One region of the Dinghuibacter sp. genome, then DNA from elsewhere that is predicted to be linked to it. Evidence: riboswitches for the same ligand, from Rfam matches in the RefSeq annotation. Region 1 holds a riboswitch; the other holds the start of a gene.
What was found. Region 1 has a riboswitch for cobalamin ahead of VL547_RS03770 (TonB-dependent receptor plug domain-containing protein). Riboswitches for the same ligand answer to the same signal wherever they lie in the genome.
Positions count from the first base shown of each region.

Region 2: it holds a riboswitch for cobalamin, as region 1 does, so the genes downstream of both, metE (5-methyltetrahydropteroyltriglutamate--homocysteine S-methyltransferase) here and VL547_RS03770 (TonB-dependent receptor plug domain-containing protein) in region 1, are expected to answer to the same signal.

Region 1 covers NZ_DATJIY010000040.1:8,714-13,130, reverse strand. Annotated here, with positions in the region: gene VL547_RS03775 (DUF6580 family putative transport protein) at 1-142, opposite strand, end outside; gene VL547_RS03770 (TonB-dependent receptor plug domain-containing protein) at 155-2,158, opposite strand; cobalamin riboswitch at 2,259-2,458, opposite strand; gene VL547_RS03765 (TolC family protein) at 2,497-3,954, shown strand; gene VL547_RS03760 (efflux RND transporter periplasmic adaptor subunit) at 3,979-4,417, shown strand, end outside.
Region 2 covers NZ_DATJIY010000125.1:20,400-24,816, reverse strand. Annotated here, with positions in the region: gene VL547_RS11470 (alpha/beta hydrolase) at 1-328, opposite strand, end outside; gene metE (5-methyltetrahydropteroyltriglutamate--homocysteine S-methyltransferase) at 338-2,617, opposite strand; cobalamin riboswitch at 2,751-2,943, opposite strand; gene VL547_RS11460 (nuclear transport factor 2 family protein) at 2,976-3,422, opposite strand; gene VL547_RS11455 (AraC family transcriptional regulator) at 3,429-4,244, opposite strand; gene VL547_RS11450 (GlxA family transcriptional regulator) at 4,302-4,417, opposite strand, start outside.

The DNA.
Region 1 (4,417 bases):
ACGCCCCACCGAAAAGCGCCATCGCCCCGATGGGTGAAAAGTCCGCCAGCGGCGATAGACAACTGGTGGCGAAGACTACGCGGAGCGCCGCCACCAGGGCCAGCATAGCCAGTATAACCGGGGATTTGGGTTTGACTGTCATAAGAAGATCGTTTTATAAGCTGATGCGGACCCCACCCGTGAGCGTAAAGCCAAGGGTGTTGTAGCCATAGATTTCGGTAAAGTGCGTGTTCGTGATATTCCGAATATCGGCAAAAAACTTGAGACCCCAGTGCGGCACGTGGTATTCCCCATAGGCATTCCAGAGGGTGTAGGCGTGGAGGGTCGCCTGCGCGTCGCCGTAGGTATTGTAGTCGTAGTACAGGTCGATGCGCTTGTCCTGCCATTGCACGTTGGTCGAGACAAACAAACGCGGCGTGACCTGGTAGGAAAGCGTGGCCCCTGCGCTGTTTTTGGGCACGCGGTAGAGGTTGAAGTAGGTGGAGTCGGCGCCGTTTTCGCCGGATTTATCGGTGACGGTGCCGGTGACATGGGTATAGTTCGCGGTCAGCTGGAGGCCGTGGGTGATGGTCCAGCTGCCTTCGAGCTCTACGCCATGCGCGTGCTCCTTGTTTTGGTTGATGTATTGGCCGTAGGGCGGCGTGGCGGTCGACGCAAAGAATATCTCGTTCCTGATCCAGCGGTCGAACCAGGTCGCCCTTAACCGGAAGACGCCGGTCCGGTACTCCGCTCCGCCTTCGAAGGACAGCGACTTTGCGGGATCGAGGTCCTTGTTCCCGTAGGGGGAATACAACTGGTACAGGGAAGGGATCTTGTAACCGGAGGCGAAGTTGGTAAAGACCTTCAGCCGCCGGGCGATGAGCACGGAAGGCGAGAGATTGAAGACGGTGCTGGTGCCGTATTTGGAATTGGTATTGTACCGGAGGCCCCCGTCGAGGAGCAAGTGACCGGGTAACCGGATTGTCGTGGATGCGTACAGGCCTATCTGGTGGTAGTGCGCGCTGTCGCGGGGAAGCGACGTCGGCGAAGGGGGCGCGCCGGGATAGATATATTGCGTCTGTTGTTCGGTGGACAGGTTACGATAGTCGATGCCGCCGACCAGGTTCCACCACGAGGTCAGCGGATAGCTGACATATGCCTCCGCATAGTGTTCGTACCCCGCAAAGGCGTCGGAGGAAAAGAAGCCCTTCGTCATGAGGTCGGGCAGCGAGTCGTCGTAATCCGTCCGGCGTGCCTGGTTGTACGAATACACCAGGTGGAGTTGTCCCGCGCCTACCTTTACCAATGAGCGGAGACCAGCCTGTACGTTGGAGAGCGTATACGTATAGCTGGTATCGATGGCGAAGGAGCCGCCATCCTCGTGGCCCGCGTAATGACTGTAAATGATAAACGGCGAGAGCGTCAGCCCCTTGGCCACCTGCCAGTCCAGGTTTACGTGGAAGCTGTGTTGGGTATACCCGTCGGCTGGGGCCTTTACGCCAGGCACGGTGTCCGTGGCTTCTGAAATGCCGCCGGTATGGAAGAATGCATATCCGGCGTTATAGCTGAACGTTGCCACCTTGCCGCCGACGGAGGCGTTTACCTGCTGGGTGTTGTAATAGCCGAGGCTGCCCTGGGCCGCGACGGCGACCGGTTTGTCGGCCCCTTTGCGGGTGATGATGTTGATGACCCCGGCGATGGCGTCGGAGCCGTAGAGGACCGACTGGCTGCCCTTGACGATTTCGATGTGGTCGATGTCTTCCAGGGTCAGCGACCGGAGGTCGAAGCTGTTGTCGGTGCTGGATGCGTCCTGGAGGGGCACTCCGTCTATCATGAGCAACGTATATCCGTTGGAGGCGCCCTCCATATAGACCGATTTGGCGGACCCGGGGTTGCTACCCGCCCCGGCCACGATGATGCCGGGTTGTTCGCCCAGGATCTGCGCCAGGTTTTTGCCGCCGCTCCGGGCCAGTTGCTGTCGCGTGATCACGTCGACAACCTTACCGGTCTGGGAGAGCTTGCCGGCGGTCTTGTCCGCCGTAACGATGATGTCGTCCAGTTGACGGGTGGTGTCCCGGTCATCGGAAACACGCGGGGAGGTTTGGGCCAGCAGGGCGGAAGGAGCCAGCAGGGCGGCCGGAGATAAAACGAAAAGCGCGTACACGAGAAGTCTGTTCATGCAGATAGTTGTAATGAATAAAATGCACAAACTTATCGAGTGGGAAAAAGGATGGCGCGGCCATGGTTCCGCCGTCTCCTGCTTTTCACCCGAAAGCGTTTGGAAAATCCGGATCATGGCAGGTCTTCTGGCTTGCTCCTCCCGGGGCGCCTTCCCATTCCGCTTGGAGGAACAGTGGCCATTTGCCCAGGGGGGTCGTGGAGCTTACAGCTACGGGGATAGCACCGGACTTACACCGGTTTCCCTTTTAACCCTCTTCCACACCGTGCGGGGAGAGGGACCAACATCCGGCGCAAAGATCATTTAATTTCCATAATTTGAACACTTATTTTTGCCGTATGCGAAAACTTACCCTTGCGCTCCTTGTCAGTACCTCTGTCACGGCGCCCGCTTTGTGCCGGGCGCAGGAGAAATGGGGTCTGCGCAAATGCGTGGAATACGCGATGACCAATAATATCTCCGTCCGACAGGCAGACATCGATTCGCGGATGGCGGAGTTGACCTATAAACAAAGCAAGTCCGCCCAATACGGCCAATGGTCGTTCAGCACGGGATTGGGTTTGAGTTTTGGCTATTCCGTCGACCCGGCGACCAACACCTTTATCTCGACGGACTTCCTCTATCAAAGCTATACGCTCCAGGGCGGCGCCAACCTCTTCAACTGGTTCAGCCAGCGAAGGCTCATCGAGTCCAACAAGTATACCTTCATGGCCCAGAAGACCAATATCGACAAGGTGCGTAACGACGTCGCGCTGAACGTGGCGGCCGCCTACCTGACCGCCCTGGCGGCCCGTCAGCAGGTCGACATCGGGGTGGCGCAGGTGCAACTGAGCCGCGACCAGCTCAACAATACCCGGAAGCTGGTGGACGCGGGCTCCCAGCCGGAGCTCAACGCGGCGGAGCTGGAAGCCCAGCTGGCCAGCGACAGCGCTTCGCTGATCTCCGCGCAGGCAACCTACGACCAGGACGTGCTGCAGTTAAAGGCCACCCTGAGCCTCGACGCGGCATATCCCTTTATCCTGGACACCCCGGCGGTGGAGACCATCCCGGTGGAATCCCTGGGGGAATTACAACCTGACGTGGTGTACAGCCTGGCCGAAAAAACCTTTCCCCAGTCGCAGCTGAACGAATACCGGATACAGGCCGCGGACAAGGCTTACGCCTCCGCCCGGGCGCAGCTCTACCCCACGCTCCAGGTGTTTGGAAGCTTGGGGGACCGTTTCTCCAATACCTTGCAACGGCCCGGCACACCCAAGCTGGCCGGCATCGATACTACCGGTTATTTCGTTTACAACAACGGCGTGGTGAACAATGTACTGGCCCCTAATTATTCATACGGGTATGTAAAGAATTCCTTCGGCCAGGTGTGGCAGGGTTATTGGAATCAACTGGACCAGAACTTCGGCCAGCAGGTGGGTATTCAGCTGAACGTGCCTATTTTCAACGGCAACCTGGCGCGCACCAATATGAGGAAGGCGAAGCTGAGCATCCGTTCCGCGGAGCTGCAAAAGGAGAGCGACCTGCTGACCCTCAAACAGAATGTGTACCAGGCGTACTCCGCGGCCGCGGCCGCGCTCCAGCGCTACCAGGCCAATGTGAAAGCCCTCACCACCGCCCAGACGTCCTTCGACCTGGCGAGCAAACGGTACGGTATAGGGTTGCTGAACACCATCGATTATATCACCAACCAGAACAATTTATTCAAAGCCAAAGTCAACCTGCTCGGCTCCCAATACGACTACGTGTTCAAGATGAAGGTGCTCGAATTTTACAAGGGTCAGGGCGTAAAGCTGTAATCACATCCTCAAAAACTTTATCAGATGAAGAAATTCTGGGTTTGGACACTTGTCATCGTCGTCGTGGTGGTGATCGCCATCGTGGTCATCAAGGCCATAGCGGGCGGGGATAAAGGCGTAAAGGTAGCCGTGGACAAGGTCGGTTACCGGAACGTAACGGAGGTGGTCAGCGCCTCGGGCAAAGTCTACCCTGAGATCGAAGTAAAGATAGCCTCGGACGTGAGCGGTGAGATCACCGACCTGTACGTCAAGGAGGGCGATACGGTAAAAAGGGGACAGGTCGTGGCGCGCATCTACGCCGATATTTACAATTCCACCCGCCAGCAGCGCGAGGCCATGGTCAACCAGCAGCAGGCGTCGGTGGAGAATTCCAAGGCAACCATTGCTTCCTATAAGGCACAGCTCGACCAGGCGGAGGCCGCCTACAACCGCGAAAAGACCCTGCTGGAAGAGAAGGTCGTTT
Region 2 (4,417 bases), on a different contig from region 1:
GCCAGCGGACTGCGTCGTCGCCATCTTCGATGGGCGTGGGGAAGTGAGCGGTGGCGCTGAGGAGGGTATAGTCGATGCTGGCGACGGCGTAGCCGTTGAGCAGGAGCTGGTCGCGCAACCGGGGCAGGTAGTAGCCCTCGTCGAGGGACTTGTCCCCCCGCACCCAGGCGCCGCCGTGTATGATGATGACGACGGGCCTGGGCGATGTACCAGCGGGCTCGTAGAGGTCGAGCTTCAGGGTGTCTTTGTAGGGGACGTCCTTATATATCTGTTGGGCATGCAATGCCTGTGCGAGCCATATAAGTGAGACGAAGAGCGTGATTTTCATCCGGTAAAGTTAGCCGTTTCGGAGCGCTTCGGCGGCTTCGACCATCGCGGTCAGCGCTGCCTTTGTCTCGGGCCAGGCCCGGGTCTTCAGACCGCAGTCTGGGTTGACCCAGAGTTGTTCGGCGGGTACCACGTCCTTTGCCTTATTCAGGAGCGTCAGCATTTCCGTTTTAGATGGCACGCGGGGGGAGTGGATGTCGTAGACGCCGGGGCCGATCTCGTTGGGATACCGGAAGGTCGCGAAGGCATCGAGCAACTCCATCTGGGACCTGGAGCACTCGATGGTGATGACGTCGGCGTCCATGTCGGCGATCGCCTGGATGATGTCATTGAACTCCGAATAGCACATATGGGTGTGTATCTGCGTCGCGTCGGCGACCCCGCTGGCAGCGATGCGGAAGGCGCGGACGGCCCAGTTGAGGTATTCCTGCCAGTTGGCCTTGCGCAGGGGCAGGCCTTCGCGGATCGCGGGCTCGTCGATCTGGATGATCCGGATGCCGGCTTTTTCCAGGTCGGCGACCTCATCCCGGATGGCAAGGGCTATCTGGGCGCAGGTCAGGCTGCGCGGCTGGTCGTTGCGGACAAAAGACCATTGCAGGATGGTGACGGGGCCGGTGAGCATACCCTTGACCCACCGTTTAGTCAGCGATTGGGCATAGGAGGACCAGCGCACCGTCATGGGCTCCTTCCGGTAAACGTCGCCATATATGATAGGTGGCTTTACACAGCGGCTGCCGTAGCTTTGGACCCAACCGTTCCCGGTAAAGGCAAACCCCTCCAGCCGTTCGCCGAAATATTCCACCATATCGTTCCGCTCGAACTCGCCATGGACGAGTACGTCGATGCCGATGGATTCCTGCCAGCGGATAGCTTCCTCGGTTTCTTTGGCGATGCTATTGTCGTATTCCGTTTGCGTCAGCTCGCCTTTTTTCAGTTTAGCGCGAAGGGCCCTGATGTCGGCGGTTTGGGGGAAAGAGCCGATGGTCGTGGTGGGGAATTGCGGCAGACGCAGGGTTTCGCGCTGGCGGTTGCGGCGTTCCGGGAAAGGGTTATTCCGACGGGCGTCTCTCTCCGTGAGGGCGGCGGTCCTTGCTTTTACCTCGGGGTTATGGATAAGTGTCGAGGTGCGGCGGGTGTCGGCTTCTATTTCTATGTCGGCTGGGTTCTCCGCGAGGTTCTCTGCGAGCTTCCGAAGGGCGCTGATCTCCTGCACCTTTTGTTTGGCAAAGGCCAGCCACTGTTTGATGTGCAGGTCCGTTTCCAGGTCGAGGTCGCAGGGGACGTGGAGGAGGGAGCAGGACGGGGCGATCCAGACGCGCTCCCGGCCGATGGCATCGGTGGCTTTTTTTATGAGGTCGAGGCTCTGAAGGGTATCGTTCTTCCAGATGTTGCGGCCGTCGACTACGCCCAGGGATAAGCGGGTTTTTGCGGTGGTGAATTTCCTGGTGAGTATGTCGTCGAGCTGGGACGGGCAGCGCACCAGGTCCAGGTGAAGGGTGCCCACCGGGAGGCTGAGGGCGGTGTCGAGGTTGTCCCCGTAGCATTCGAAATAACTGGCCAGGATGATATGGAGGCCGGGGAATTTGGCGTGGATCTCCTGGTAGGTCTTCTGGAAGGCCTTTTGTTCGGTGGGGGTGAGGTCCAGCGACAAACAGGGCTCATCGAACTGAATGTAGTAGGCGCCGGCGTCGTCGAGTTTTTTGAGTACCTCGAGGTAGACGGGGAGAAGGCGTTTCAACAAGTCGAGTTTTTCGAATCCGGTTTCCTTCTCCTTTCCCAACAGCAGATAGGATACCGGGCCAAGCAATACCGGCTTAGCGTTGATACCGGCTTCTTTGGCTTCACGGTATTCATTGATCAGCTTGTTGCTGTTCAATTGGAAGGTCTGGCCGGCGGTGAATTCAGGTACGATATAGTGATAGTTGGTGTCGAACCATTTGGTCATTTCCATGGCGGTCAGGTCGTAGTCGTCTTTTTGGTATCCCCTGGCCATGGCAAAGAGCAGGTCGATGTCCGGGAGCTGTTTGTCGGTCGTCAGCGCGTGGTAGCGCCCGGGGATGGCGCCGACCATCAGGCTGGTGTCGAGCACCTGGTCGTAGTAGGAAAAATCGCCGACGGGTACGAGGTCGATACCCGCCTCCTGTTGAAGTTTCCAGTTTTGTTCGCGGATGGATCTACCCGTCGCCATCAGTTGTGTCGCGGTAATCTTGCCGGCCCAGTACTGCTCGGCGGCTTTTTTGAGCTCACGTCGGCTGCCAATCCTCGGGTAGCCTAGGTTGTGTGTTTGCATTTCGCTGCATTTTAATGGTGTAAAATGCTCTTGCTACAACGCACAATGCTGCTGTGAAAGGAAGTTGACGGACGCACGGGTCCCCTGTTGGGAGAGTATTGCATCGCACGACACCGGCTTCTATCCACGGAAGCATTGTCATTCGGCGTAGGCAGGTCTCCTGGCTTGTAACATTTTTGCCGTCCTTCCCACCTCCGGGGGAGGCAGTGGACAACTCGGGGCAAAAACGGTGGGCGTTACTTACAGTTGCGGGACAGCTTGCGATTTACACACAATTCCCTATTAACCCCGGCGCGGAACCGGGGACCTTCGTCGTTGATGAGTATAAGAAAGAGCTTTGCGGGGCGAAGGTAGGGAATTATCTATTCTCGATCCAACATACCTTTAGCTTGCGCCCGGCAAACAACCAGGCGCCGTTTTGTTTTACCATGTCGTCGTAATACCGGATACCGGCAATCATGAGCTTTTGTACGCCGTCCGGTACTTTCAGGTGGTAGGCCCGGCAATAGGTGACGCCGGTGGCCCGGTCGCCGTCGACGTGCAGGGTGCTTTGGCCGTTGAAGTGCATGGTGGACGCGTATTGGTTCAGGTCGTCGAATACGGGGAACAGGTTTTGCCTGCCGGTAACGACCTGGGTCGGCGCCGGCAGTTTTTCATCCATATATACTTCGAAACGGGTGTCCTCGGTGAAGAGAGCCATTTGGCCCCTGGCGTCGCGGGTATCCGCGCAAAAGGCGTAGGCGTCGATCAGTTCCCGGAGGGCGGTCCGGTCCTCCAGGTGTTGTACTTTTTGCTCGATGGTCATGGTATATTATTTTTTGGTGGTTACTTCGGCGGGGGTCCTCCCATACTTTTGCTTGAAGGCTGTATAAAAATGGGAAAGGTTCTCAAAGCCCAGGTCGATATAGATGTCCCGGGGTTTTTGCTTTTTCTCCCGGATGAGGTATAGCGCTTCGGAAAGGCGCTTGTTTTTGAGCCAGGTGGCGGGGGAAGTCTTAAATACCCCCGCGAAATCTCGTTTGAAACCCGTCAGGCTTCTGCCGCTTAGCCTGGCAAAGTATTCGAGGGGAGCATTATATTGGAAATTGTTGAGCATGAAAGCCTCGAGGTCCTCTTTATATGGGTCCGCAAAGTCGAATAGAAAGGTCTCGAGACCCGGGTTTAGGTGCAAGAGCAATTCGATGGCTTCGGTGGCCTTCAGGTTCAGGAGTCCTGCGCTGACATTGCTCCATCGATCTACGTAAGGGAGGAGGGATTGAAAGTAGCCCTTCCAGAAGTCGTCCTTTCGCAAGAGGATATTTTTCTTCCCCGAATACTTCTCAACGCACACGATCCCGTTTGCCTTTGAAAATTGTCGCAACCGGGTAGTGCTCAGTACTACGGAGATGCACTGGTATTTTTTACCTTCCGCGGGAATCTTGATGCTTTTGGCAAATTGGTTTCTCCGGGCGAGCAACAGGTGGCCCTCTTCCAGCACCATTTCGCCCGACTGATGATAGATGCGCGTTTGTCCCGATATCTGGTATGCCAGTACGTGTTCCGGGACAAATTGTTCATACGTGTACGCTTTGTCGAACGTACAGGAATAAACAAAGGAATCTCCTATTTGCTGGATGACGGGACGCATGGCGATACCTTAAAATTAGAATTTTAATGGGATCGTTATTTGCTGTGCGGGCCAAAATCATTTGCTGTGCAGGCCGGTGGTTTTTCCGTAGCGCTGCTGGTAGACGCGAGGGGTCATCGAAACGTATCGACGGAAGACCTTCCGGAAGTAGTCGGCGTCTTCGTAGCCGCAGC